DNA from 3 places in the Methylobacterium sp. HMF5984 genome. Region 1 is predicted to be linked to each of the others. Evidence: predicted binding sites of a transcription regulator. Region 1 holds the regulator's gene; each other region holds the start of a gene.
What was found. Region 1 encodes PhoB, which activates phosphate uptake and scavenging genes when phosphate is short. Its sites were predicted from a motif close to TGTCATNNANCTGTCAT; they were not measured.
Positions count from the first base shown of each region.

Region 1 (9,723 bases):
GGTCGAGGAGCGGCTGTTCGCCCTGCGCGCGGCCTCGCGCAAGTACGACGTCGCCGCCGACGACCTCGCCGCCCTGCGCGAGCGCTACGAGGCGGACGTCGCCGCGATCGATGCCGGCGAGGAGGCGCTCGCCGGCCTGGAGGCGACGCTGCAAACGGCCGAATCGGCCTACGCCAAGGCCTCCGAGAAGCTCAGCGCGGGGCGTCGGCGCGCGGCGAAGGCGCTCGACGCCGCCGTGCAGGCCGAGCTGCCCCCGCTGAAGCTCGAGCGCGCCCGGTTCATCACCGAGATCGTCACCGATCCCGAATCGCGCGACGCCGCCGGCATCGACCGGGTCGCGTTCTGGGCGCAGACCAATCCCGGCACCAAGGCCGGCCCGATGATGAAGGTGGCGTCCGGCGGCGAGCTGTCCCGCTTCATGCTCGCCCTCAAGGTGGTGCTCGCCGACAAGGGCTCGGCGCCGACGCTGATCTTCGACGAGATCGACACCGGCGTGGGCGGCGCGGTCGCCGACGCGATCGGCGCGCGGCTGGCGCGGCTGTCGCAGGACGTGCAGGTGGTGGCGGTGACGCACGCGCCCCAGGTCGCGGCGCGCGCCGGCACGCATTTCCTGATCGCCAAGGACGCGGTGAAGGGGGCTGGCCGCGTCGCCACCCGCGTCGCCTCGCTCCCCGTCGCGGCCCGCCGCGAGGAGATCGCCCGCATGCTCGCCGGCGCCACCGTCACCGACGAGGCCCGCGCCGCCGCCGCCCGCCTGCTCGAAGGCGCGGCGGTCTAGGATCGGATACCGATGAGCGCGCAGAACGGTCGGTTAAGGTTAATCCCTCCTTAACCATCCGGACCGACACTGTTGGGATCCGGTGGCGAAACCGATTCGCGGACGCCGGCGCTTCCATGTTCCGGGGGGGACCATGCATCAGGCTGCAGCCAAGTTCGAAGTCCTCGCGTCGCATCGCAACGGCGCCAGCGTCGACACCCATCATCTCGGCCAGACCCTGCGCACCGTCTACGAGGGCAGCGTCGACAAGCAGCCGATCCCCGATTCCCAGGTCGACCTCCTGCTGCGCATGCGCCAGAAGGAGCGCGACCGCCGCCGCAGCGCCTGAGGCTGGGAGGCCGCCCGCACGCGGCTCGCCGCGGGGGACGACCCGTCCATCGTGGGGCGGAGTGGCGAGGTTCGCCCGATCGCCGCGAGCGCGGGACCCAGCCGAGTCAGGCTACCAGCGGCGGGCGCCCGGGCGACGCTGGTATTCGGCCGCGCGGATGCGCGTCAGCACCCGGTCGAGGCTCATCAGCATCGACGCCTCGTCAACGCGGGCCCGCTCGGCCTCGCCCGGCTCCGTGCTGAAGTTCTGCCGTGCCTTCGCCAGCGCCAGGTCGCGCTCCAGGGCCTCGCGCTCGGCGTGGAGCGCCTGGTAGGCGTGGTCGTCGGGGAGCGGCGCACGCGTCGGCGCAGCAGGCGAATCGTGGGACACGGGATCGACCTTCCGATCCGGCGAGCCGCGGCGGGATGCTCGCGACAGGGCCCGGATCGCAATGAGAACGCGCCAACACCGTAAAGCGTGCCATCGCCACAGCATTCGCCGTCCGCGTTCGCGCTCGCCTTAAGCCCTGGTTGCGCCGTGTCATGCGGCTGTCATCTGCATGCCCTAACGGCGGCGGTGTCGAGCGATGCGGCCGCGGCCGCCGGGTCGCCGGGTGGCCCGCGCCAATGCGAACGCGCGGATCGCGCTGCCCGGCACGCTCGACGGATGACGGAGATCGATGTGAAACCCTTCACCTACGCGCTCGCCCTCGGCCTCGCGACGGCGCAGCTCGCCTTTCCGGCGCTCGCCGCCGACATCACCGGCGCCGGTGCGACCTTCCCGTTCCCGGTCTATTCCAAGTGGGCGGAAGCCTACCGCAAGGACAGCGGCACCGGCCTGAACTACCAGTCGATCGGCTCTGGCGGCGGCATCAAGCAGATCCAGGCCAAGACGGTCGATTTCGGCGCCACCGACGCGCCGCTGAAGGGCCCCGCCCTGGAGAAGGACGGCCTCGTCCAGTTCCCGACCGTGATGGGCGGCGTCGTCGCCGTCGTGAACATCCCCGGCGTCGAGCCGGGCAAGCTCAAGCTCACCGGCGACGTGATCGCCGACATCTACGCCAACAAGATCACCAAGTGGTCGGACCCGAAGATCGCCGCGCTCAACGAGGGGCTGAAGCTCCCCGACGCGAACATTACCCCGGTCTACCGCTCGGACGCCTCGGGCACGACGAACATCTTCACCACCTATCTCAGCCAGGTCTCCGAGGGCTGGAAGAAGGAGTTCGGCGCCGCCACCACCGTGAGCTGGCCCGCCGGCCAGGGCGGAAAGGGCAACGAGGGCGTTACCGCCACCGTCAAGCAGGTCCCGAACGCCATCGGCTACGTCGAGTCGGCCTACGCCAAGCAGAACAAGCTCAGCTACGCGCTGATCCGCAACAAGGCCGGCAAGTTCCCGCAGCCGGACGACAAGGCGTTCCAGGCGGCCGCCGCCAGCGCCGACTGGAAGAGCGCGCCCGGCTTCGGCATCACGCTCACCGACCAGGCCGGCGACGACGCCTGGCCGATCACGGCGGCGACCTTCATCCTCGTCCACAAGGAGGCCGCCGATCCGGCCAAGTCCGCCGACGTGCTGAAGTTCTTCGACTGGGCCTACAAGAACGGCGACAAGCTCGCCTCCGACCTCGACTACGTGCCGCTGCCGGACGCCGTCGTCGGCCTGATCCACGAGGAGTGGAAGCAGGTGAAGGGCAAGGACGGAAAGCCCGTCCTGGGCATGTGAGGCCGAACCCGCGGGGCCGCACGCGGCCCCGCGGCCGATCGCGACGAGCGGACGGCCCGCGCGAAGCGCGAGGGCTGCCCGTTCCCCGAGCGGGCGCAGCGTCCTCGCCGGATCTCGCCCGCGCGTCCGGCCCCGCCCTCGCGCCCGGCCGTTCGGCGCGCTACCACGCCAGCCGGTGAAAAGAACCGCGGATGACCGCCTTGACTGAACAGATCGCCGTGACGCGCGCCGCCTCGGGCGCACGCCTGCGCAAGGGGCCGAGCAAGGGCCTCGACGCCCTGTTCCGCGCCGCCGCCTACGGTTCGGCCCTGCTGGTGCTGCTGGTGCTCGCCGGCATCCTCGGCTCGATTCTCTACGGCGGCTGGCCCGCCTTCCGCGAGTTCGGCTTCGGCTTCCTCACCTCGAGCGCCTGGAACATCGGCACCGAGCAGTACGGCGCCCTGGTCGCCGTCACCGGAACGCTCGCCTCCGCGGTGCTCGCCCTGGTGATCGGCGTGCCGATCTCGCTCGGCATCGCGATCTACCTGACGCAGCTCTGCCCCGGCTGGGCGCGCAAGCCCGTCGGCATGACGATCGAGCTGCTCGCCGCCGTGCCCAGCATCATCTACGGCATGTGGGGCCTGTTCATCTTCGCGCCGCTCTTCGCCCGATTCGTGCAGATGCCGGTGTCGAACCTGGTCGAGGGCATGCCGATCGTCGGCACGCTGTTCTACGCCCGCGTGCCCTCGGGCGTCGGCGTGCTCACCGCCGGCATCATCCTGGCGATCATGATCGTGCCGTTCGTGGCCTCAATCGCCCGCGACATGCTCGACCAGATCCCGACGATCCTGCGCGAGAGTGCCTACGGCATCGGCTGCACCACCTGGGAGGTGGTCCGCCACGTGCTGCTGCCGCAGGCCTCGGTCTCGATCATCGGCGCGATCATGCTCGGCCTCGGGCGCGCCCTCGGCGAGACCATGGCGGTGACCTTCGTGGTCGGCAACGCCAACCGCCTCTCGGCCTCGGTGTTCGATCCCGGCTCGACCATCGCCTCGCGCATCGCCAACGAGTTCAACGAGGCCGACGGCCTGCAGCTGAACTCGCTGATGGCGCTCGGCTGCATCCTGTTCGCGATCACCTTCGTCGTCCTGATCATCGCCCGCTTCCTGACGCGCCGCGTCAAGGTCGCCTGAGGGACCCACCATGGACGCTCCCAACACGATCCGTCCGGCGCCGGCCCTGAAGCCGGCCCGCATCCGCGGCAGCCGCCGGGTCGCCGACCGCACGCTGCGGATCGCCTGCCTGGCGGCCACCGTGCTCGGCGCCTTCGTCCTCGGCTCGATCCTGCTGATGCTCATCGTCGAGGGGGCGCGCGGGTTCTCGCCGCTGCTGTTCACCCAGCCGACCCCCGGCCCCGGCTCGGAAGGCGGCGGCATCGCCAACGCCATCCTCGGCAGCCTCGTGCTCACCGGCATCGGCATCCTCATCGCCACGCCGATCGGGCTGATGGCCGGCACCTACCTCGCCGAGTACGGCCGCGGCTCGAAGCTCGCCGAGGTGATCCGCTTCCTCAACGACATCCTGCTCTCGGCCCCCTCGATCCTGATCGGCCTGTTCGTCTACACCCTGATGGTGCGGCCGATGGGGACCTATTCCGGCTGGGCCGGCGGCGTCGCGCTGGCGATCATCGCGACCCCTGTGATCGTGCGCACCACCGAGGACATGCTGCGCCTCGTCCCCGGCACGCTGCGCGAGGCCGGCGTGGCGCTCGGCGCCCCGATGTCGACGGTGATCCGCAGCGTGACCTGGCGGGCGGCCTCGGCCGGCATCGTCACCGGCATCATCCTCGCGCTGGCCCGCATCGCCGGCGAGACCGCGCCGCTCCTGTTCACGGCGCTCAACAACAACTCGTGGTTCAGCCCGGACCTGATGGGCGGCGTCGCGAACCTGCCGGTGATGATCTACCAGTTCGCCCTCTCGCCCTACCCGAACTGGCAGCAGCTCGCCTGGGCCGGCGCGCTCCTGATCACCATGACGATCCTGCTGCTCTCGGTCGTCGCCCGCTTCGTCATCAAGCCGCAGCGCGCCCGCTGATCCGCCGCCGGCATCCACGAGGAACACGACGATGAACGCCGCTCCCGCGATCAACGCCACCCGGTTCGACGGCCGCAACCCGGCCGACGAGCACGCGCCGATCCGCATCAGCGCCCAGGCCCTGAACTTCTACTACGGCCAGTTCCACAGCCTGAAGAACATCAACCTCGACTTCCACGACCGGCAGGTGACCGCGCTGATCGGCCCCTCGGGCTGCGGGAAGTCGACCCTGCTGCGCACCTTCAACCGGATCTACAGCCTGTACCCGGAGCAGCGCGCCGAGGGGCAGGTGCTGCTCGACGGCCAGAACATCCTTGATTCCGGCGTGGACCTGAACGAGCTGCGCTCGCGCATCGGCATGGTGTTCCAGAAGCCGACGCCGTTCCCGATGTCGATCTACGACAATGTCGCCTTCGGCCTGCGGCTCTACGAGAAGCTGCCGAAGTCCGAGCTCGACGGCCGCGTTGAATCGGCCCTGCGCAAGTCCGCGCTGTGGGACGAGGTGAAGGACAAGCTCAAGCAGTCCGGCATGGGCCTCTCCGGCGGCCAGCAGCAGCGCCTGTGCATCGCCCGCACGGTGGCCCAGAGCCCGGAGGTGATCCTGTTCGACGAGCCGACCTCGGCCCTCGACCCGATCTCGACGGGCCGCATCGAGGAGCTGATCGAGCAGCTGCGCAGCGAGTTCACGATCGTCATCGTGACGCACAACATGCAGCAGGCGGCCCGCATCTCGCAGTTCACCGCCTTCATGTATCTCGGCGAGGTCATCGAGGTCGGCCCGACCAACCGCATCTTCATGAACCCGACGGTGCGCCAGACCCAGGACTACATCACCGGCCGCTTCGGCTGAGCCGCACCCGGATCGTTCGAGGACCCACGCCCATGCCCGGCCACATCGTCACGTCCTACGACACCGACCTCGAAGACCTGCGCCGCTCGATCTCCGAGATGGGCGGCGTCGCCGAGAAGATGATGACCGAGGCGACCGACGCGCTCGTCCGCCGCGACACCCAGCTCGCCCAGGCGGTGATCGTCGCCGACAAGCGCCTCGACACGCTGCAGCGCGAGATCGAGGAGCGCGCGGTGCTGCTCATCGCCCGGCGCCAGCCGATGGCGATCGACCTGCGCGAGACGATCTCGGCGATCCGCGTCTCGGGCGACCTCGAGCGCATCGGCGACCTCGCCAAGAACATCGCCAAGCGCGTCGTCGCGATCAGCGACCAGGCCCAGGCCCAGAAGATCGTGCTCGGCGTGCAGCACATGAGCGACCTCGTCCAGGAGCAGCTCAAGGACGTGCTCGACGCCTATGCCAGCCGCGACGTCAACGCGGCCCACAACGTGTGGGAGCGGGACGGCGAGATCGACGCGCTCTACAACTCGCTGTTCCGCGAACTGCTGACCTACATGATGGAAGACCCGCGCAACATCTCGTTCTGCACGCATCTTCTGTTCTGCGCCAAGAACGTCGAGCGCATCGGCGACCACACCACCAACATCGCCGAGACGATCCACTACCTGTCCACCGGCGAGAACCTCGCGGGCGACCGCCCGAAGAACGACGCCTCGAACTACGCGACGGTGGCACCGGGCGCCTGAGGGCTGCCGTCTCTTCCCTCCTCCCCTGCGGGGGAGGGTGGGCCTCGCGTGAGCGGGGGTCGGGAGGTCCGTGGCGATGGATGAGAAGGTCGGGCGGTCCGCCCGGGAGTGCCCTGCATGCGTACGCGGATCCTGATCGTCGAGGACGAGGAGGCGCTGACCACCCTCCTGCGCTACAACCTCGAAGCCGAGGGCTTCGAGGTTGATTCCGCCGCCCGCGGCGACGAGGCCGAGCTGCGCCTGCAGGAGCAGGTGCCCGACCTGATCCTGCTGGACTGGATGCTGCCGGGGCTCTCGGGAATCGAGCTGTGCCGCCGGGTGCGGGCGCGGCGCGAGACGGTGTCCCTGCCGGTCATCATGCTCACCGCCCGCGGCGAGGAGAACGACCGCATCCGCGGCCTCGGGACGGGGGCCGACGACTACATCGTCAAGCCGTTCTCCGTGCCGGAACTGCTGGCGCGCGTCCGCGCGCTGCTGCGGCGCGCCAAGCCCAGCCACGTCGCGAACCTGCTGGAAGCCGGCGACATCGAGCTCGACCGCGACAGCCATCGCCTGCGCCGGGCCGGCGGCGAGATCCACCTCGGTCCGACCGAGTTCAAGCTGCTCGAGTTCCTGATGCAGAGTCCCGGCCGGGTCTATTCCCGCGAGCAGCTCCTCGACGGCGTATGGGGCCACGACGTCTACATCGACGAGCGCACCGTCGACGTGCATGTCGGCCGCCTGCGCAAGGCCCTGAACCGCGCCGGCGAGACCGACCCGATCCGCACCGTCCGCGGCTCGGGGTACGCCTTCGACGAGACGTTCTCGGGCGAGGATTGAGTTCGGCTTTCGGTGGACGGCTCAAGCGACCGCAACGATCCGCGACCTGCCGTGGGTCCCTTCTTCCATGGGAGAAGGACAGGATGAGGGGCGTGAGTCATCCGGGTCGGTCACGACCCTCACCCCAACCCTTTCCCCCATGGGAGAGGAAGCCGTCGCGCACACTGAAGTGATTTCAGTCCTACGAAAATTATATTTTTACCAAGCTTCAGGGGACCTTCGTCCCCCCGCCGTCGAGCCCCGCGCTGCGGCCCGTCGCCTTCACGGCGTCCAGCGCGCTCAGCATCGTCCCCTCGGTGAGGATCTGCGGCAGCACCATCGGCTCTCCGGCACCCGCGAAGAGCAGGTAGAGCGGCACGCCGCTCCGGCCGTGGCGCTCGAGCAGGCGGGTGATCTCCGGGTTCTGGTTGGTCCAGTCGCCCTTGAGATACGTGACGTCGCGCGCGCGCATCGCCGCGCCGACCGCCGCCGTCCCGAGCGAGGTGCGCTCGTTGACCTGGCAGGTGATGCACCACGCCGCCGTCATGTCGACGAAGACCGGCCGGCCGCTCGCCAGCAGCGCGTCGAGGCGGGCCTGCGTGAACGGCTCGATCCCCTCGGCCCGGGCCTGAGCCCCCGGTGCGACGCGGTCGTGATCGAGGGTGAGGGCGAGCCCCGCCACGCCGGCGACGGCGAGCACCGCGAGGCCGCGGGCGAGCTGCGCCCGGACCGGCCGCGCGTCGCGGCCGAGCTCCCACGCCCAGGCGGCGAAGCCCATCAGCACCAGCCCGATCAGCGCCGCGAGCAGGCCCTGCGGCCCGACCTGCTGCGCCAGCACCCAGACCAGCCAGGCGACCGTGGCGTAGATCGGGAAGGCGAGGGCCTGCTTCAGCACGTCCATCCAGGCGCCGGGCCGGGGCAGGGCGCGCAGCGCCGGCGGCCACAGGGTTAGCGCCAGGAAGGGCAGGGCGAGGCCAAGGCCGAGGCTCGCGAACACGACGAGGCCGGCAGCGGTCGACTGCGTCAGCGCGAAGCCCATGGCCGAGCCCATGAACGGGGCGGTGCACGGCGTCGCCACGACCGTCGCGAGCACGCCGGTGAAGAACGAGCCCTGGAGCCCGGCCCGCCGGGTCAGCCCGTCGCCGAGCCCGGACAGCCGCCCGCCGAGGTGAAGCATGCCCGACAGGCTCAGGCCCATGGCGAAGAGCAGGTAGGCCAAAGCCGCCACCACGGTCGGCGATTGCAGCTGGAAGCCCCAGCCGATCCCGGCGCCGCCCGCCTTCAGGGCGATCAGCAGCGCGGCCAGCGCCAGGAAGGCCGCCAGCACCCCCGCGGTGTAGGCGAGCCCGTGCAGCCGGACCCGCGCCGGCGCCTCGCCGGAATGCCTCACCAGGCTCAGCACCTTGATCGACAGCACCGGGAAAACGCAGGGCATCAGGTTGAGGATCAGGCCGCCGAGCAGCGCGAGGCCGGCCGCGGTCCACAGGGTCAGCGCCTCGGCCGGGTCGGTGCGCGCCGCCGCCGGCGCCGCGATCGGCATCGCGCCGCCGCCGGCGAGCGGCGCCTCCTCGCCGAGCGCGAAGGCCTCCCGAACGAGGCCCCCGCCGGTGTCCTCGTCGATCGCCAGCACGCCGGGCAGCGATTCGGGCGCGGGGTCGGCGGGCGTCGCGCGGGTCAGCGTCAGGTGGAGGCCCGAAGCGTCGACGGTGAAGGGCTGCGGCGCGGCGTTGTCGATCGCCGTCTCGGAATAGGGGAAGAACGCCACCGCGCGGACCGTGTCCGCGGCGAGGCCCGGAGCCTCGAAGTCGAGGGCGAGCCGGTCGCCCTGGCTCGACAGCCGCACCGGCCACGGCGCGCGCTTGGGCAGGGCGGCACGGGCGCGGGCGAACAGGTCGACGTTGCCGGGATCGGCCGTGGCCTCGCGCGCGACCGGCAGCGTCAGGGCGAGATCGGCCGAGCCGGGAATGCACTCCGTCTCGCACACGAGATAGGTGAGCTTGCCCGCCAGCGTCACCGGCGCGGCCGGGTCGAGGCTCGGCGGCGGCGTGACCCGCACGAGCAGGATCGCCCCCCCCTCGTAGCCGAAGTTCATCAGCGTCGCGATCGGGATGCGGTGCGGCGCCGGCCACTGGATCGCCGAGGCCGAGAAGCCCGCCGGCAGGGTCCAGGTCACCTCCGGCGGCAGGCCGGAATCGCCGGGATTGCGCCAGTAGACGTGCCAGCCCGGCTTCATCGCCATGCGGATGGCGACGGTGAACGGCGTGGCCCCCGCCACCGCCGCGGGCTCTGCCGCGAGGCTCGCCCGCACGAGGTCGGCCGGCGGCTTGAAGCCCTGGGCCGCAACCGGCCACGCGAGCAGGGACAGGAGGAGGGCGGCTGCGCGGATCATGCGGTCCTTATCGCGCGACCGACGACGACGGTTTCACGCCGCCATCCTCATAGGCCCGAA
Region 1 covers NZ_JBJFLN010000001.1:4,556,709-4,566,431, reverse strand. Annotated here, with positions in the region: gene recN (DNA repair protein RecN) at 1-778, shown strand, start outside; gene ACFZ8E_RS22100 (hypothetical protein) at 912-1,106, shown strand; gene ACFZ8E_RS22095 (hypothetical protein) at 1,218-1,475, opposite strand; gene pstS (phosphate ABC transporter substrate-binding protein PstS) at 1,767-2,807, shown strand; gene pstC (phosphate ABC transporter permease subunit PstC) at 2,999-3,979, shown strand; gene pstA (phosphate ABC transporter permease PstA) at 3,990-4,880, shown strand; gene pstB (phosphate ABC transporter ATP-binding protein PstB) at 4,912-5,730, shown strand; gene phoU (phosphate signaling complex protein PhoU) at 5,763-6,476, shown strand; gene phoB (phosphate regulon transcriptional regulator PhoB) at 6,594-7,295, shown strand; gene ACFZ8E_RS22060 (protein-disulfide reductase DsbD family protein) at 7,504-9,663, opposite strand.

Region 2 (9,723 bases), 1.1 Mb from region 1:
ATCTCGCCGACCTCGAAGCGGTGCCGTTCCTGCGCGGATTGCTCGACGAGATCGCCGCCCTGCATCCCGGTCTGGAGGTGTCGCGCACCATCCACGAGCTCGCCCGGCGGGTGATCACGCGCTTCGTCGAGGACGTGATCGCGGAAAGCCGGCGCCGCCTGGACGTGCTCGCACCGCGCGACGTCGCCGCGATCCGTAGGGCGCAGGCTCCGGTGATCGCGTTCTCGGAGGAGATCGCGGCCGCCGACGCCGACATCAAGCGCTTCCTCTACGCGCGGATGTACCGCCATCCGGAGGTGATGGCGGTGCGGGCGAAGGCGAACGCCATCGTCGCGGACCTGTTCTCGGCGTTCTCGGCCGATCCGACGCGGATGCCGGTGGAATGGAGCGAGGGCTTGTCCGGCGCACCGGCCGGCCGCATCGCCCGGCGCATCGCCGATTACATCGCCGGCATGACCGACACCTACGCGGTGCTCGCCCACCGGCGGCTCTACGCGTCGACGCCCGACCTCCACTGGAGCCCGCCGAGCCGCGGATTGCCCCTGACCGAGCCGTAGGGCAGGGCGCCGCGCCGGGGCGGACGCGACGGAGGAGCCGCCAAGCGCCCGCCGTCGCGTTCGTCACTCGGCCCGATCAGTAGCCCGCGCAGGTGCAGCCGCTGCCGTAGCCGTAGGATGCGGGCGCATAGCCGCCATACCCGCCGCCGTAGGCGGGCGCGTAGCCGCCGTAGCCGTAACCACCGCCGTAGCCATATCCGCCGCCGTAGCCGTAGCTGCTGCCGTAATCGTACCCGCCGTAGCCGCCGGCCAGCGCGCCGGCGGCGAGCCCGACACCCAATCCGATCCCGGCGCCGGCGAGGCCGTAGCCGATCCCCCGGCCATAGCCGCCGCGGTAGCCGCCGTAACCGCCCCGGTATCCGGCAAGACCGCCGCGGTATCCGCCGTAGCCGCCGCTGCGGAAACCGCCATGCGCGCCGTAGCCGCCGCCGTACGGGCGCGCTTCCGCGCCAGCGGGAAGCAGGATCAGGGCGGCACCGAGGGCCGTTCCCGCCAGGATGAGGGCCTTCATCACGTCGTCTCCACCGAAACCGAGGGGCGCTTCGGCAGGATCGCCAGGCGCAACGGCCTCGATGGTAGGCGCTCCGGCACCGCCCGGCGGGCGTCAGTGTACGCACCCCGCCGGTTATCCCAGGTCGATCGCGCGATGACGCACCCGACGGTTGAGACCCGTTCGTGGAACAAGGCTGAATCCCATTGCCCGCCGGTCCGCAACCGAGGGCGATCCGCCATGTTGGGGCATACCGCACCGCACAAAAGGGATCGGCGCCCGCGCCTTCGCCCCCGTGCCAACGGAGCCCATGCATGGTCTCGCTGCCGATTCTCGCCCTCGCCGTCGCCTCCTTCGGGATCGGCACCACGGAATTCGTGATCATGGGCCTGCTGCCGGAGGTGGCGCAGAGCTTCGGCGTCACCATCCCGCAGGCCGGCTACCTGGTCTCGGGCTACGCGATGGGCGTGGTGATCGGCGCGCCGCTGGTCGCCATCGCCACCGCCGGCCTGCCGCGCAAGACCGCGCTGCTCGCGCTGATGGCGGTGTTCCTGGCCGGCAACGTCGCCTGCGCCGTCGCGCCCACCTACGCGACGCTGATGCTCGCCCGCATTGCCACCGCCTTCGCCCACGGCGCCTTCTTCGGCATCGGCGCGATCGTGGCGCGCGATCTCGTCCCGCGGGAGAAGCGGACCCAGGCGGTGTCGCTGATGTTCGCCGGGCTGACGCTGGCCAACGTGCTCGGCGTGCCGCTCGGCACCGCGCTGGGGCAGGCGGCGGGCTGGCGCGCCACCTTCTGGGCGGTGGTGGCGATCGGCGTCGCGGCGGGCCTGGCGATCCATCTGTTCGTGCCGGCCGGGCTCCCCGGCTCGCGCGGCGGGCTGGCCCGGGAGTTCCGGGCGCTCGGGCGCTGGCCGGTGCTGCGGCCGATGCTGGTCTCGACCCTGTCCTCGGTGAGCTTCTTCACGGTGTTCACCTACATCACGCCGCTCCTGATGGGGGTGACCGGGCTCAGCGCCCGCGGCGTCACCGGCGCGCTGTTCGTCGCCGGCATCGGCCTCACCGCCGGCAACCTGATCGGCGGCCGCCTCGCCGACGGGAATCTCACCGCCACGGTGATCGGCAGCTTCCTCGGCCTCATCGCCGTCCTCGCCCTGCTGGCGGGCGTCGCCCGCTTCGAGATTGCGATGCTGACGGCGCTGGTGGTCTGGAGCGGGCTCGCCTTCGCCCTGGTCTCGCCGTTGCAGATCTGGGTCGTGGAGGCGGCCAGCGACGCCCCGAACCTCGCCTCCACCCTGAACCAGGGCGCGTTCAACCTCGGCAACGCCACCGGCGCCTGGCTCGGCGGCGTCGCGCTGACCGCGGGCGTCGGCTACGGCCAGCTGCCGCTGATCGCGGCCGCGGTGTCGGCCCTCGGGCTCGGCCTCGCGCTGTCGGCGATGTCGGGGCCGACGCGCTCGGTCCTGCCGGCGCCGGTCCACCCCGGCTGATCGCGCCGCGGGGACGCTATCGCTCTGGTTGCAGGATACTGCCGCTCACGCATGCGACGACGCCGAACCGTTAATATTTGGCTACACACATGCGCCCGATGCATGCGCGAAGTGCAACCTTGTCCATTGTTGCAGCGCACCATGATCGGCATCTTCGGAGCGAACGGACGGCCCTGCGGCCGTCGCGCCCACGGAGAGCGATCCATGACCCAGCCTGCCCCGAAGCCCGGCCTGTTCTCGCAGATGCTTCGCCTCTGGCTCGAGCACAACCAGCGCATGCTCGACATGCGGATGGGCCCGTTCTGAGCCTGCGATACGAACCGCCCGGTCCCTGAAAAGCCGGTCCCGCGCATGCGCCGGGCCGGCTTTTTCATGTCCTCGATCCGGCGTCAGCTTCGTGCCAGGTCGCCGAGCAGGCTCGCGGCGACGGTGGCCTTCGAGACCGTCAGCCCCGAGGCCGCGATGGCGTCGACCGCGCTGCGGATGCGGGCCAGCGACGGGCCGCGGGCCTTGCCCCAGGCGGCGACCGCCTCCGGGCCGGCGCCGATGTCGCCGACGACCTCGGCGGTGAGCTGCCGGTGCGCGGTCGAGATGCCGGCCACCGCCCGCTCGAGCGCGACGCGGTCGAAGGTGTCGGAGACCGGCGCCGCGCGGGCGGCTTCGGCGAGCGCGTCGAGGGAGAATTCCCGCTCCAGCGCGAAGTGCGTCGCCGCGATCTCCGCGACCGGCCGCCCGCTGGTGCCGGCGACGCGGACGATGTCGGGCGCCGAGGTCAGCGCCCGCAGCGAGGCGAGGCGGAGTGCCGGCTCCGCATCCATGCCCTGCCCGACGAGGTCGGCGCGCCGCCGCTCGATCGCCGCGTTCGCCTCCGTGCCGAGGACGCCGGGGAGGGACGCGAGCACCGCGGCGATCCCGTCGCGATAGCGCGCCACCAGGGGCGCGATGCCGCCGGCGAGGTCGAGATTGCGGATGAACCAGACGATGCGGTTGACCAGCAGGTCCTGCACCTCGGCGTAGAGGCCGATCTGGGCCTGCCCGCCGATCCGCCCGGCCAGCCCGTCGATGGCCGCGTTCAGCTCCATCAGGCCGAAGGCGTCGCGGGTCACGGCGTAGGCCTTGGCGATGGTGGCGGCGTCCGCCCCGGTCTCGTCGGTGAGCCGCGTGACGAGCGAGATGCCGCCGCGGTTGACGATGATGTTCGACAACGCCGTCGCGATGATCTCGCGGCGCAGACGGTGCCCCCTCACCGCATCGGGGAAGCGCTCGCGCAGGGCCTTGGGGAAGTAGCGCTGCAGCTCGCGGTCGAAGTACGGGTCGTCCGGCACCGGGCTCGCCAGCACCGCGTCGTAGAGCGAGAGCTTGGCGTAGGCGAGCAGCACCGCGTATTCCGGCCGCGTCAGGCCCTCGCCGCGGCGCATGCGCTCGGTCAGCGTCGCGTCGTCGGGCAGATACTCGACCGCGCGGTCGAGGCGGCCTTCCGCCTCCAGCGCCTGCATCGTCCGCATCGCGAAGCCGGCCTCGCCGAGGCCGCGGTGCTGGGCGAGCGAGAGCGCCAGCGTCTGCAGCTCGTTGTTGCGCAGCACGAGGTGGGCGACCTCGTCGGTCATCGCGACGAGGAGCGCGTTGCGGGCATCCGCATCGAGGCGGCCGTCGCGCTCCGGGATCATCAGCGCGATCTTGATGTTCACCTCGACGTCCGAGGTGTTGACGCCGGCCGAGTTGTCGATCGCATCGGTGTTGAGCCGGACGCCGGCCCGCGCCGCCTCGATGCGCCCGCGCTGGGTCAGCCCGAGGTTGGCGCCTTCGCCCACCGCCTTGGCGCGGATCTCCGGGCCGGTGATGCGCACGGCGTCGTTGGCCCGGTCGCCGGCCTCCTCGTCGGTCTCGGTGGTGGCGCGGACGTAGGTGCCGATGCCGCCGAACCAGAGCAGGTCGACGGGCGCCTTGAGGATCGCCTGCATCAGCTCGGCGGGCGAGGCGGAGGCGCGCTCGAACCCGAGCACGGCCCGGATCTCGGCCGAGAGCGGGATCGCCTTGAGCGCGCGCGAGAAGACGCCGCCGCCGGCCGAGATCAGGCTTTTGTCGTAGTCGGCCCAGCTCGACCGGCCGAGGTCGAACAGGCGTTTGCGCTCGGCAAAGCTCGCCGCCATGTCGGGCGTCGGATCGAGGAAGATGTCGCGGTGGTCGAAGGCCGCCACCAGCTTCAGGGTGCGCGCGAGCAGCATGCCGTTGCCGAACACGTCGCCCGACATGTCGCCGACGCCGACCACCGTCACCGGATCAGCCTGCGTGTCGACGTCGATCTCGCGGAAGTGGCGCTTCACCGCCTCCCAGGCGCCCCGGGCGGTGATGCCCATGCCCTTGTGGTCGTAGCCCTGGCTGCCGCCGGAGGCGAAGGCGTCGCCGAGCCAGTGCCCGCGCTCCAGCGAGAGCGCGTTGGCGATGTCGGAGAAGGTCGCGGTGCCCTTGTCGGCGGCGACCACGAGGTAGGCGTCGTCGGGGTCGTGCCGCACGGTGTCGGCCGGCGGCGCGATGCCCTCGGCGACGAAGTTGTCGGTGAGCTCCAGGAGCGTGCGGATGAAGATGCGGTAGCTCTCGGTGCCCTCCGCCAGCCATGCGGCGCGATCCGAGGCCGGCGGCAGGCGCTTGGGAAAGAACCCGCCCTTGGCGCCCACCGGCACGATCACCGCGTTCTTGACCTGCTGCGCCTTCACCAACCCCAGAATTTCGGTGCGGAAATCCTCCGGCCGGTCGGACCACCGCAGGCCGCCGCGCGCGACGTAGCCGTAGCGCAGGTGCAGCCCTTCTACGCGGGGCGAATAGACGAAGATCTCGAAGAACGGCCGCGGCAGCGGCATGCCCGACACCTTGGCGCAGGCGAACTTGAAGGCGATCGTCTCGCGCAGGGTGCCGTCGGCGGCCTTCTGGAAGAAGTTGGTGCGGACCGCGGCCTCCAAGAGGTTGACGAAGCGGCGCAGGATCCGGTCCTCGTCGAGGCTGGTCACGTCGGCGAGCGCCGCCTCGATGCCCTCGCGAACCGCCGCCTCGGCGGCCCCGCGGTCGCCCCCGGCGGCCGGGTCGAACCGGGCGTGGAACAGCGCGACGAGCTGGCGGGCGATGCCGGGATGCTGGCTCAAGGTCGCGGCGAGGTAGTCCTGGCCGTAGCGCACGCGGAGCTGGCGCAGGTAGCGGCCGAGGCCGCGCAGCAGCGCCACGTCGCGCCAGGCGAGGCCGGCCTCCAGCACGAGGCGGTTGTAGCCGTCGGATTCGGCCTGGTTCGCGGCGATGGCGAGCATCGCCGCCTCCAGCGGCGCCTCGAGCGGGCCGATCTCGATGGCCGCACCGGTGGCGCGCTCCAGCAGCATGTCGTGCAGCCAGACCTTGGTGTCGCTCCCCGCCGGCAGCACGCTGTAGGTCCGCTCGTTGATCACCCGGAAGCCGAGGTTCTCCAGGCCGGGCACCCGGTCGGACAGCGGCAGCGACGCCCCGCGCGAGAACACCTTCAGGCGCACCTGCGCCGCCGGGTCGGTGTCGCGGCGGTCGATCGCGACGGCGCGCGGGCGGTCCTCGGACAGGGATTCGAGGATGGCGATGTCGGCGATGGCGACCTCGGCGGAGAAGTTCTCGCGGTAGGCCGCGGAAAAGCCCTCGCCGTAGCGGGCGGCCAGCGCCCGCGCCTCGGATCCGCCCATGGCCTCCGTGAGCGCGGCGCGCAGCGCGTCGCCCCAGGTCCGCACCAGGGCGGCGATGCCGGCCTCCAGCACCGAGGGGTCGCGCTCCGGCGCGCCGGCTTCGGAGAACCCGACGATGTAGTGGATCCGGGCCAGCGGCCCGTCGGGCAGGTCGGGATAGGTCGCCGAGAGCCGGCCGCCGTATTCCTGGGCGAGATAGGCGCCGATGCGGGCGCGCACGATCGAGTCGTAGCGGTCCTTCGGCACGTAGACGAGGAGCGAGACGAAGCGCCCGAACCGGTCGGTCCGCGACAGCACGCGGATGCGCGGCCGGTCGGCGAGGTTGGCGATGGCGAGGGTGAAGCGGAACAGCCGGTCCACGTCGATCTGGAACAGGTCGTCGCGCGGGTAGGTCTCCAGCACGGCGAGGAGCGCCCGCCCGGCATGGCTCGTCGGGTCGAGGCCGGCCTTCTCGACCACGGCCGCGACCTTGCCGCGGAGATAGGGCACCTCGCGGGCGAGCGCGGTGTAGGCCGCGGCGGTGAACAGGCCGACGATGCGGACCTCGCCGGTGAGCTTACCCGTCGCGGAGAACAGCTTGACCGCGACGTAGTCGAGATGCGCCGCGCGGTGGACGCGGGCCTTGAGGCTCGCCTTGGTGATGATCAGCGCGTGCGGCTCCTCGAGGAACGCGACGATCTCCGGCGTCATGTCCACGAGCGCCCGCCCGCGGCGCAGCACGGCGAGGCCCGGATCGCGCAGGATGCCGAGGCTTTCGGCCTCGGCCGCCCGCTCGCCGGGCAGCGCGTGCTCGCGCATGCCGAGCAGCGTGAAGTGGCCGTCGCGCAGCCATTCGAGGAAGGCGCGCGCCTCGGCGACCTCGCCCTCGGGCAGCGGCGGGGGATTGCGGCCGTAGCCCTCGGCGAGCGCGCCGAGCCGGGCCAGCATCGCGTCGTGGTCGTCGGTGACCAGGGCCACATCGCGAAAGACCTGCGCGAGGCCGGCTTCGAGGCGTTCGCGCGCCTCGCCGGCATCGAGCCGGTCGAGGTGGATGTGGATGAAGCTCTCGCGCAGCAGGGCGCCGTGGGCGTCCGCCGTGGTCTCCCCGACGACGCGGACGAGCGCCCCGTCGGCGTCCCGCTCGACGCCGAGGATCGGGTGGGCGACGAGGTGGGGCGTCAGGCCCTGCTCGGTCAGCTCCGCCAGGGTCGAGTCGAGCAGGTAGGGGCGGTTGTCGTTGACGACCTCGACGACGGTCAGCTCGCGGGTGCGCCCGGGGCCGGGCACGGCGACGTCGACGAGCCGCAGGTTCGCCGCCGAACCCGTGGCGCGCGGCACCGCAAGATGCGCACGCGCGGCGATCGCGAGGTCGGCCAGCGCCTCGGCCGGGTAGGGCGCCAGGTCCTCCGGCGGCACCCGGCCGAACAGGTCGCGGACGAAGCCGCCCGGTCCGCCGCGGCCGCCCACGATCGATGCCGCCGCCTCGATCAGGTCGGTGCGGGCGGATTTCGCCTCGCTCGTCGCCAGGGCGGTGGCCGATTCCAGCGCCGATTCGGTTTCCAGCACCATGGGCGGGGACCCTCCGGACCGGCACCGACGCCGGTCCCGCCCCGGACGTTAGGGGAGGGCCCATGGCGAGTCGATGACGCTCGCCGCTCGCAGGCCCGCGCCGGGTGACAGGCGGGCCGCGACGACCGGCGTTCCGGAAGGGGCGCCGCTGCCGTCCAGCGTTGCTTCTGCACGCACCGTACCGGTTTCCACCGGTCGCGCTCGAAAACGGGAACCCCGCCGGGACTCGCCGGTTGACGCCATATTGGAGCTGTTCTAATTAAGAACTGCAGACGGACGACGGGGCCGGTGACGGTTCCGACAGCCCGCGACAGACGCCCGAACCGGAGAAACCCGATGACCTCGACCAACGCCTCCTGCAACAGCTGCCGCTTCTTCGACGACCACAAGACCAACGGCGCCTCCGCCGTCGGCGATCAGGGCCTGTGCCGCTTCAACCCGCCGGTGAGCCAGCCGGCTCCCGAGTCCAAGGGCCTGTGGCCGGTGGTGGCCTCGCAGGATTGGTGCGGCCACTTCACCGCCGAGATGACCGCGGCCGAGTGATCCCCGCGCGATCCCGAAGGGATCGCCGAACGATCGACCGCAGGGGCCGGCGCCGTCGCGCCGGCCCCTTTTTTGCGTGAGCGGATCGATGACGCCTGACCTGCGCCCGGCCGTCGACGCCGACATCGCCGCGATCGCCCGGATCTACGCCGACGCGGTGACGAACGGCACCGCGAGCACGAGACCGAGCCGCCGACTTTGGCCGAGATGGCGCGGCGGCGGATGGCGCTCGTCGCGGACGGCTATCCCTACCTCGTCGCCGAGCGCGACGGCGCGGTCTGCGGATACGCCTATGCCGGCCCCTATCGCGCGCGCGCGGCCTATCGCTCGACGGTGGAGGATTCGGTCTACGTCGCCGAGGCCGCGCGCGGTGTCGGGATCGGCCGCGCCCTGCTGGCGGCGCTCATCGCAGCCTGCGAGGCGATCGACGCGCGGGTGATGGTGGCGGTGATCACCGATCCGGGCTCGGAGGCGTCGGTGGCGCTGCATGCGGGCCTGGGCTTCGCGCATGCCGGCGTGCTCGAGAACGTCGGCCACAAGCACGGGCGCTGGCTCGGCACGGTGCTGATGCAGCGCCGGCTCGGGCCCGGGCCGGACGCGGCCCCGTCGCGGACGTGAGCGAGACGGTCGCCGGCCCGCACGCTCAATCCAATCGGTAGCGCACCGGCTCCATCGCGGGCGGAAGCGGCTCGCCGAGGGCGTCGAGCACCGTGCGCTCGGCCGTGCGCAGCATCGCATCGAGGGGCAGGTCGTTCGCCTCCAGGCCGAAGGGCTCTTCCAGCTCGTCGCCCAGCGCATCGAGGCCGAAGAAGGTGTAGGCCACCAGCATGGTCGCGACCGGCGTCGCCCAGCCGAGCGAGGCCGACAGCCCGAACGGCAGCAACAGGCAGTAAAGCCACGCCGTGCGGTACAGCAGCAGGGTGTAGGCGAAGGGCAGGGGCGTGCCGTGGATCCGCTCGCAGGCGGTATGGATCGCCGACAGGTCCGAGACCTTGCGCTCGAGGACGCCGAACAGCACGTCGGTGAGATGCCCGTCGCGATACGCGCCCGCGAGGTCGCGGGTCAGGCCGGCGAGCACCGCATCGGTCGGGCTCGGGCAGGCGCGCAGGCGCGCGACCTCGCCCGGCGGCAGCCAGGGCGCGACGGCGGCCGCCTCGTCGAGGCCGCGCAGCCGCGCGTGCAGGCCGTGGCCGAAGCCCGCGAGCCGGCGCAGACCGGTGCGGCGGACCGCATCGTGCTCGGGGCCGGGCAGGAGGGCGACCAGGGTCCGGCTTAAGCCGCGCATCTCGACGATCAGCGCGCCCCACGCCTTCCGGGCCTCCCACCAGCGCTCGTAGCAGGCGTTGTTGCGGAAGCTGAGAAAGATCGAGAGCGCCAGCCCGATCAGGGTGAACGGGCCGATC
Region 2 covers NZ_JBJFLN010000001.1:3,440,805-3,450,527, reverse strand. Annotated here, with positions in the region: gene ACFZ8E_RS16700 (deoxyguanosinetriphosphate triphosphohydrolase) at 1-557, shown strand, start outside; gene ACFZ8E_RS16695 (hypothetical protein) at 634-1,068, opposite strand; gene ACFZ8E_RS16690 (MFS transporter) at 1,362-2,537, shown strand; gene ACFZ8E_RS16685 (NAD-glutamate dehydrogenase) at 2,927-7,777, opposite strand; gene ACFZ8E_RS16680 (hypothetical protein) at 8,114-8,320, shown strand; partial or broken gene ACFZ8E_RS16675 (GNAT family N-acetyltransferase) at 8,409-8,938, shown strand; gene ACFZ8E_RS16670 (bestrophin family protein) at 8,964-9,723, opposite strand, start outside.
Region 2: the regulator PhoB is predicted to act here: its motif matches at 7,840-7,856, upstream of ACFZ8E_RS16685 (NAD-glutamate dehydrogenase).

Region 3 (9,723 bases), 510 kb from region 1:
GGCGATGCGCACCCTGCTGGCGGATGCGCCCCGCCTCCATGCCGGCCTCGCCGAGGAGGCCGGCCTCGGCCACCTGATCGAGCGGCGCGGCCTGCTGCACGTCTATCCCGACCGGGCGGCCTTCGCGGCCGACGCCGCGGCCTGGGCGATCCGCCGCGCGGTCGGCGTGCGATGGCTCGAGCTCTCGGCCGACGAGCTGCGCCAGCGCGAGCCGACCCTGCATCGCCGCTACACCTTCGGGGTGATGGTCGAGGAAGCGGGCCATTGCCGCGACCCGGGCGGCTACGTCGCCGGGCTCGCCGACCTCGCCCGCGCCCGCGGCGCGACCTACGCCCGCACCCGCGCCACCGGGTTCCGCCTCGACGCGGGTCGGCTCGTCGCGGTGGAGACCGAGGCCGGCGCGATCCCGTGCGACCGGGCGGTGGTCGCCGCCGGCGCCCGCTCGGGCGCGCTGACCGCGAGCCTCGGCGACCGGCTGCCGCTGGAGAGCGAGCGCGGCTACCACGTGATGATCGCCGGCGCCGAGGCGGGGCCGCGCACCCCGGTGATGGCCTCGGACGCCAAGATGGTGGTCAACGCCATGGACGGCGGCCTGCGCGCGGCGGGCCAGGTCGAGTTCGCCGGGCTCGACGCGGCGCCGAACTGGAAGCGCGCCGAGATCCTGCGCGATCACCTGACCGGCATGTTCCCGGACCTGCCCGCGACCGTGCCGGCCGAGCGGATCCGGATGTGGCTCGGCCATCGCCCGAGCATGCCGGACGGGCGGCCCTGCATCGGCCGCGCCCGCCGCACCGGGGACGTGGTCTACGCCTTCGGCCACGGCCATGTCGGCCTCGTCGGGTCGGCGCGCACCGGGCGCCTCGTCGCCCAGCTCGTCGGCGGCGAGGCGCCCGAGATCCCGCTGGCGCCGTTCGACCCCGGCCGCTTTCTGTAGGGAAGCGGCACCCGGCCTACCGCGCCGGCCCGCCGATCAGCGCCCGGCGCAGCCGGCCGGACACGGCGTCGATCGCCGCCACGGCGACGAGGATCATCAGCACGAGGCAGGCGACCTGCTGCAGCTCGAGCACCCGGATCAGCTCGCTCAGGTACTGGCCGATGCCGCCCGCGCCGACGATGCCGATGATCGTCGCCGATCGGGTGTTCGATTCGAAGAAGTACAGCACCTGGCTGCCGAGCACCGGCAGGACGGCGGGCACGAGGCCGAAGCGGATGCGGTGGAGCGCGCCGCCGCCGGAGGCCGCGACGCCCTCGCCGTCGCGGCGATCAACGGTCTCGACCGCCTCCGAGAACAGCTTGCCGAGCGCCCCGACGTCGGAGCAGGCGATGGCCAGCGCACCGGCGAAGGGGCCGAGCCCAACGACGTTGATCCAGACCAGCGCCCAGATCAGCACGTCGACCGAGCGGACCACGTCGAGGCCGCGGCGCACCGCGAAATGCGCGAACGGGTTCGGCACCACGTTCCGGGCCGCGAGCAGCGCCAGCGGGAAGGCGACCAGCGCCGCGGCCAGCGTCCCGAGGAAGGCGATGGCCAGGGTCTCGCCGAGCGCGTGCAGGAAATCGGGGAAGCGGCCGCCGGCCGAGGGCGGCAGCATCATCAGCGAGAACTCGGCGAGCCGCCCGAGGCCGCTCACGATGCGGGTGGCCGAGAAGTCGAGGCGCACCATCGCGAACGCCGCGAGCCCGAGGAGGGCGGCCAGGGTCGCGAGCGTCGCGAGCCGCGCGCCCCACGCGGTCCGGAACGCGTCGGGGTGGCGCCGGCGCAGGGCGGCGACGTCCACGGGACGCGGCGGCCGGCTCATCGCGCGCCCTCCGCCCCGATGAGGTGGTGGCGCAGCCGCTCGGTGCCGAGGTCGATCGCCATCACCGTCGCGACGATCATCAGGAGGATCGCGCTCACGTCCGCGTCGTAGAAGTTGCGGATCGCCACCAGCAGCTCCTGGCCGATGCCGCCGGCGCCGACGAAGCCCATCACCCCGGCGCCGCGCACGTTGATCTCGAAGCGGAGCAGCCCGTAGGAGGCGAAGCTCGACAGCACCTGCGGCAGCACCGCGAAGCGGATCGCCTGGATCCGCGAGGCGCCCGATGCGGTCAGCCCCTCGACCGGCCTCATGTCGATGTTCTCGACCACCTCGGAGAACAGCTTGCCGAGCGCCCCCGTGGTGTGGAGGGCGAGCGCCAGCACGCCCACCATCGGGCCGAGGCCGAAGGCGATGACGAAGAGCAGGGCGAACACGATCTCGGGCACCGTGCGCAGGACCTCGAGGGCGCGGCGCGTCAGGAAGCGGCCGGCGCGGGTGCGGGCGAGGTTCGCGGCCGCGCCGAAGCACAGCAGGAAGGCGCCGACGCCGCCGAGCAGCGTGCCGAGATAGGCCATCAGCAGGGTCTCGCCGAGGAGCGCCGCCCATTTCGGCAGGCCCCAGTACCATTCGGCGAGGTCGCCGCGCAGGTCGGCGAGCGTCAGGTGCGGCAGGATGCGGCCAAGATAGGCGGTGAGGTTGCCGATGTTGTCGGCGAGCACCAGCGGCCGCACCTCGGCCATCAGGCCCGACAGGACCAGCAGCCCGGCGACGACCGCGAGGAACGCCAGGCTCCGCCGCCGGGTCGACGCGACCGCGCGCCCGTAGGCCTCGGCCAGGGCCGCCGCCCGCTCGGGCGGCAGCGGCGCGATCCGCCCGCTCACGGCGGCGACCCGTCCGGTCCCGGGATCAGGACTTGCGGCGCTGCGCGTCGTTGAACTTCAGCATCTCGATGATCGGCTGGTAATCCTCCAGCGTCACCGGGGTGAGGCCGAGGTCCTTGCCGTCGGAGAGGCGGTCGAAGGCGGCCTTGTCGGCGGTCGGCAAAGCGACGAAGGCCTCGACGATCTTGCGCTTCAGGTCGGCGGGCAGGCTCGACAGCATCGCGAACGGGCCCTCGGGCAGGAACGCGGACTTGAAGACGATGCGGAAGTCGGACGGGCTCAGCGGCGTGCCGTCGGGCTTCTTCAGCATGCCCTTGGCGGCCATGCGGGTGACGACGGAATCGGTCTCGGAGTTCCACAGGTTGGCGGCGGCGTCGGCCGTGCCCTGGGTCAGCGCCAGCACCGCGTTCTCGTGGCTGCCGGCGTAGACGGTCTTGCCGAACAGCGCGTCGACGTCGTGGCCGCTCTTGTTGAGGAAGAATCGCGGGGCCTGGTTGCCGGAGGTCGAGTTCGGGTCGACCAGGGCGAGGTTCCTGCCCTTCAGGTCCGCGATCGTCCGGTACGGGCTGTCGGCGCGCACGTAGAGCACCGAGTAGTAGCCCGAGGCGCCGTTATCGTGCTTCTGGTTGACGATCGGGTCGACCTTCACCCCCGTCATCACCGCGCGGGCGAACGAGGCCGGGCCGTAGAAGGCGATCTGGATGTTGCCGGCGCGCTGGCCCTCGATCACCGCGGCGTAGTCGTTGGCGACCCGCAGCTTCACCGGCACCCCGAGCGCCTTGGTGAGGTAGGCGGCGAGCGGCGCGTAGCGGTCGGTGGTGCCGGTGGCGTTCTCGACGGGAATCGCGCCGAGGGTGATCTCGGGCACCGTCGCCTTCCAATCCTGAGCCAGGGCGGGCTGCAGGGCGAGCGCGGCCAGGCCGCCCGCGAGGGCGCCGACGAGGGTGCGACGGTCGAGCATCATCATCTCCGGGAAGGGGCGTGGCACGGGGTCGTCCGGGGTCAGGCGACGAGGGCGGCGGGCTCGACCGCGTTCGGCGCCCGGTCCATCACCTCGCCGGCCTCCAGGCCGTAGAGCTGCTTGGCGACGTCCTCGGTGAGGTCGAAGGCGCCGCCGTCGAACACCACGCGGCCGTCGGCGAGGCCGACGAGCCGGTCGCAATAGGCGCGGGCGAGGTCGAGCGAGTGCAGGTTGCACAGCACGGTGATGCCGAGGCGCCGGTTGGCGTCGGCGAGCGCATCCATCACCAGCTTGGTGTTGCGCGGGTCCAGCGAGGCCACCGGCTCGTCGGCGAGGATGATGTCGGGCTCCTGCACCAGCGCGCGGGCGATCGCGACCCGCTGCTGCTGCCCGCCCGAGAGCTGGTCGGCGCGGTGGGCGGAAAAGCCCGCCATGTCGAACGCCTCGAGCGCCGCGAGCGCCCGCGCCCGGTCCTCGGCCGACCACAGCTTCAGGAGCGCGCGGTGGCTCGGGGCGTGGGCGAGGCGCCCCATCAGCACGTTGGTCAGCACGTCGAGGCGGCCGACCAGGTTGAACTGCTGGAACACCATGGCGCAGCGGGCGCGCCAGCGGCGCAGGTCGCGCCCCCGGAGCGCGGTGACGTCGAGCCCGTCGAACAGGATCCACCCGGCCGAGGGCTCGGCGAGGCGGTTGAGCATGCGCAGGAAGGTCGACTTGCCGGCGCCCGAGCGCCCGATCACCCCGACGAAGCTGCCCGGCTCGATCCGCAGCGAGATCCGGTCGACCGCGAGGCGCGGTCCGTAGCGCCGCGTGAGGCTATCGACGATGAGCATGCGTGCCGTCCGCCGCGAGGGATGCGCCGGTAGATCCGTCGCGCGCGACGATAGGATGACAGCCGCGCCGCGACCCGTGGTTTCATCGTGAACGGGCGCGCCGTGCGGCTACGCAGCGAACGGGATCCGGCGCAGGATGCGGAACGGCGCCGCGCCGTCCTGGCGCAGCAGCGTGATCGCGTCGATCGTCAGCGCCGTCGGCGGGCAGGCCGCCGCGAGGCGGGCGCGCCAGGTTTCGCGGGCGTCGCCGGCGAGGCGGCCGGTCAGGGTCATGTGGAAGCGGAAGGCCTCGAAGACGTGGGGATAGCCCCAGCGGTCGAGGAGCGCGCGGCGGCGCGCGTCGAGGCGCTCCGGCTGGCGGCGCGCCCGCTCCGCCGGGGTGAGGCCGGCCCGGAACGGGTCGAGGGCGGCGACGCACTCGGCCGCGAGCAGGCCAAGCCCGGGCGGCGGCGCGGTGGGCACCAGGGCGACGAAGTCCCCGAGCAGGGTCACCGCGAGGGGCCCGACCGCCAGGGGCGCGCGGGGCTGCGCCAGCGCCGCGCAGGCCGCGAGGAGGTCGCCCTCGGTCCGGCCCGCGGCGAGGCGCATCGGCGCCTTCAGCGTCGCGTGGAAGCCGTAGACCCGCGGCGCCGCGGTGACGACGGCGAGCGCCGCGCGCGCGGCCGCGTCCCATCCGGGCAGGTGCGCATCGCCGAGGACCGCCTCGCCGAAGGCGGCGAGCGCCGATCCGGGCTCCGGCGTGACGTAGAGCGCGTAGCGTGTCGGGGCGTCCACCTGGGCACTCGCTTCGGGCGTGGATCGGTCACGGCCCGGCGCGGATAGAACCCGATCGCCCGCTCGGCAAGGCGCGGCCGCTCAGCCCCGCGGGATCGGGCGGTTGCGGCAGGCGGCGCGATATTGCTGCCGGCTCAGGCCGCGCATGTTGCGGCGGTCGGCTTCCTGGGTGCAGGCGATCTTGCGGTCGGCCTTGTTGAGGCTCTTCGTGCCGCTCGACGGGACGTCGGTCGGCGCGGGCGCGGTGTAGGATTGCGCGAGGCCCGACGTCGTCAGCAACGCGAGACACAGGGTGCTTGCCAAGACCGTACGCATCCAACGAACTCCTGCTTCATCTGTCGCGCTCGCCGGGCAATAACCGGGCCAAGCTTGGCGGCTCGGGGCGTGGTCGATCACGCGGTGCGGCCGGCGGCGATCGCGGCGACGACGCGATGCGAATCCGACACCCATCCGAAGATGCCGCCCTGCGCCACGATCATCGCGAGGCCGGCCGCGTGGAAGGCCGGGATGTACGAGCCGCAGGCATCCGACACCACGAGGCAGCGGTAGCCGCGGTCATTGGCCTCGCGCACGGTGGTGTGGACGCAGACCTCGGTGGTGACGCCGCAGACGAGCAGCGTGGCGACGCTGCGCGCGGCCAGGATCTCGGCCAGGTCGGTGGCGTAGAACGCGCCCTTGCCCGGCTTGTCGACCACCGGCTCGCCGGGAGCGGGCGCGAGGTCGGCGACGATGTCGTGGCCGGGCTCGCCGCGGATCAGGATGCGCCCCATCGGCCCGGGCGCGCCGATGCGGGCGGACGGCGTGCCGCGGGCGATCTTGGCGGCGGGCGCGTCCGACAGGTCGGGGCGATGCCCTTCGCGGGTGTGGACCACGAGGAGGCCGGCCCGCCGCGCCGCCGCCAGCAGCGCCTGCGCCGGCGGCACGGCGGCGGCGAGCAGCGAGACGTCGTTGCCGAGGCTCTCGCCGAAGCCGCTGGGCTCCAGGAAATCGCGCTGCATGTCGATGATCACCAGCGCCGTCGTCGCCAGGTCGATCGCCAGCGGGCCCGGCTCGGCATCCACGGTCACCATCGGCGCGAATCTCCCGTCCTGCGGCCGGCTCGGCGGCGCGCGACGCGACGATGTCGGGCGATGGCGCGGAATGCATCCGCAAATACTGCCCGACATTGCTCGAATGTTGTGCGCATGCTGCCGACGTCATGGGCGGTGGCGCGTTCGTCGGCGGACGACGCGCCGCCGGAGGTGGGAGCCCGGCCGCCGCGTCGCGCGTTTCAGGGTCGCCGCCGCCGCACCCGTCGGAGCGGGCGCCTGCGCTCGGCCGGCAAACCTGTTGCCGAATTATGACTCGGCCGCCGCCTCTCGCCCAGGTGGCACGCGCTGGCATATCGGTTGCTGCCTGCTCACCGGATTTTCGGCACGGAGAGGGCAGACATGATCGCTCGGGGACTCGTTGCAGCGGCCATGTCGCTCGGTCTGGTGGGATACGGCGCGGCGGCCGATCTCGATGCGAAGAAGGACAAGGCGCCCGTCGAGGCGCCGGCCAAGGAGGCGCCGTTCTTCCTCTTCGCCGACACGCAGTTCAGCTATCGCTACCAGTTCCCGACCGTGTCGCCGGGCGTCCAGATCCAGAAGGCCGACGGCTCGTTCGTCAGCCGCGAGGCGCCCAAGCAGATCTACAACATCTCGCATGCCGACGCCTGGGCCTACGGCACGAACTTCTTCTCGCTCGACATCCTCAAGTCGGGCTCGCAATTCCCGGCCGGCACCACGAACCCGCCCGGCAGCGTCGGCGCGCCGTTCTTCGCCGATTACGGCAACACCGAAGCCTACGGCCTCTATCGCGGCACCCTGAGCCTCAACGCGCTGACCAACTCCAAGGCGTTCACGCTGCCGGGCATCGTCAAGGACATCTCCCTCGCCTTCGGCTTCGACGCGAACTCGCAGAACGACGCGTTCGGCTCGAAGAAGCGCGACGTGGTCGGCGGCCTCAACTTCTCCTTCGACGTGCCGGCCGGATTCCTGAACCTGTCGGTCCACGCCTACAAGGAATGGAACCGCAACGGCTTCAACCTGCAGCCCGATCGCGACCAGAGCTTCGACGTGGTGCCGGAATTCGAGGTGGTCTACAATTTCCCCCTCGCCTTCACCAACCTGCCGCTGAGCCTGACCGGCTTCAACAACATCGTGCTGCCCAAGGGCCGCGGCGTGCAGAACGTGGCCGACTTCGCCTTCAACCCGAAGCGCGGCCTCGAATTCCTGTCGCGCACCAACCTGGTGCTCGACGTGGGCAAGCTGATCTACGACCAGCCCAACAAGGTCGACGCCTTCATCGGCTTCCAGTACTGGCTGAACAAGTTCGGCAACGTCGAGACGGCGACGTTCAAGGGCACGGAAGAGAAGAGCTTCCTCGCCGGCGTCGCGTTCCACATCTTCTGATCGCCGGTTGGATCGCCGATCGCACGACCGTGACGGGATGGGAGACGGCATGACGGGATCCGACGCCAGGCCCCGAGGGGACGAAACGCTCCGGCGCCTGTGGATTCGCGATCCGCTGGCGATCCTCGCCGAGGGCGCCGGCGGCGGCATCGTGGTCGAGGGCAGCCGCATCGTCGAGCGCGTGGCGGCCGGCGCGCAGCCCGCCGCGCCGGTGGACGAGACCTTCGACGCGTCGCGCCACGTCGTCATCCCCGGGCTGATCAACACCCACCACCACTTCTTCCAGACGCTGACGCGGGCCCACCCGCTGGCGATCAACAAGCCGCTGTTCCCGTGGCTGAAGGCGCTCTACACGGTCTGGGACAAGATCACCCCCGACGCGTTCCGGCTCGCGACGCGGCTCGCCTACACCGAGCTGCTGCTCTCCGGCTGCACCACGGCGGGGGACCACCACTACCTCTACCCGAAGGGGCTCGAGGATTCCGTCGACGTGCAGGTCGACGAGGCGCGCAGCCTCGGCATCCGCGCCTTCGTCACCCGCGGCTCGATGAGCCTGTCGGAGAAGGACGGCGGCCTGCCGCCCGAATGCCTGACGCAGGACGACGACACCATCCTCGCCGACAGCGAGCGGGTGCTGAACCTGTTCCACGACGCGAAGCCCGGCGCGATGGTGCGGATCGGGCTGGCGCCGTGCTCGCCCTTCAACGTCACCAAGCGGCTGATGCGCGAGAGCGCGGCGCTCGCCGACCGCCACGACTGCCAGCTCCACACCCATCTCGGCGAGACGCTGGACGAGGACGCCTACTGCCTGGAGATGTTCGGCCAGCGGCCGGTCGACTACCTCGAGGAGATCGGCTGGATGAGCCCGCGGGCCTGGCTCGCGCACGGCATCCACTTCAACGACGACGAGGTGCGCCGGCTCGGCAAGGCCGGCGTCGGCGTCTGCCACTGCCCGACCTCGAACATGACGCTGGCCTCGGGGCAGTGCCGCACCTGCGAGCTGGAGGCGGCGGGCGCGCCGGTTGGCCTCGGCGTCGACGGCTCGGCCTCGAACGACAGCTCCAACCTGATGGAGGGCGTGCGCCACGCCCTGATGATCAACCGCCTGACCTACGGTGCCGAAGCGGTGACGCATCTCGACGCCCTGCGCTGGGCCACCGAGGGCTCGGCCCGCTGCCTCGGGCGCGACGACATCGGCCGGATCGAGCCGGGCCGCGAGGCCGACCTCGCGCTGTTCACCCTCGACGCGCTGCGCTTCTCCGGCGCGCACGATCCGCTGGCCGCGCTCGTGCTGTGCGGCGCGCACCGCGCCGACCGGGTGATGGTCGCGGGCCGGTGGCGGGTGGTCGACGGAAACCCTGTCGGCATGGACACGCGGAAGCTGCGCGAGGACCACGGCCGGCTCGCCCTCAGCCTCCTCGGCGGCGCCTGATGGCGGCCGTGCCGTCGCCCGCCGCCGGCACCGCGCCGCTCTACGGGGCCTACGGCATCGTCAAGCGCTTCGGCGACTTCAAGGCCAACGACGGCGTCGACCTCGAGATCCGCGCCGGCGAGATCCACGCGCTGCTCGGCGAGAACGGCGCCGGCAAGTCGACCCTGATGAAGATCCTCTACGGGCTGCTGGAGCCGACGGAGGGCGTCGTCACCCACAAGGGCGACATCGTGCAGCTGCCCGACCCCGAGGCGGCGCGCGCCATCGGCATCGGGATGGTGTTTCAGCACTTCTCGCTCTGCGAGAACCTGACGGTGGCCGAGAACATCGCCCTCGTCATGCCGAAGACCCTCTCGGGCAGGGCGCTTGCCGAGCGGATCGCCGCGCTCGGGGCGGCCTACGGCCTGCACCTCGATCCCGCCCGGCCGGTCTGGTCGCTCTCGGCCGGGGAGCGCCAGCGCATCGAGATCGTGCGCTGCCTGCTGCAGGACCCGCGCCTCGTCATCCTCGACGAGCCGACCTCGGTGCTGACGCCGGGCGAGGCGGAGCAGCTGTTCTCGGTGCTGGAGCGGCTGCGCGACGAGGGCCGGGCGCTGCTCTACATCTCG
Region 3 covers NZ_JBJFLN010000001.1:5,070,065-5,079,787, reverse strand. Annotated here, with positions in the region: gene ACFZ8E_RS24665 (FAD-binding oxidoreductase) at 1-934, shown strand, start outside; gene phnE (phosphonate ABC transporter, permease protein PhnE) at 951-1,799, opposite strand; gene phnE (phosphonate ABC transporter, permease protein PhnE) at 1,796-2,680, opposite strand; gene phnD (phosphonate ABC transporter substrate-binding protein) at 2,706-3,641, opposite strand; gene phnC (phosphonate ABC transporter ATP-binding protein) at 3,683-4,474, opposite strand; gene ACFZ8E_RS24640 (DUF1045 domain-containing protein) at 4,583-5,248, opposite strand; gene ACFZ8E_RS24635 (hypothetical protein) at 5,330-5,563, opposite strand; gene ACFZ8E_RS24630 (cysteine hydrolase family protein) at 5,641-6,318, opposite strand; gene ACFZ8E_RS24625 (hypothetical protein) at 6,679-7,683, shown strand; gene ACFZ8E_RS24620 (8-oxoguanine deaminase) at 7,733-9,115, shown strand; gene ACFZ8E_RS24615 (ABC transporter ATP-binding protein) at 9,115-9,723, shown strand, end outside.
Region 3: the regulator PhoB is predicted to act here: its motif matches at 4,519-4,535, upstream of phnC (phosphonate ABC transporter ATP-binding protein).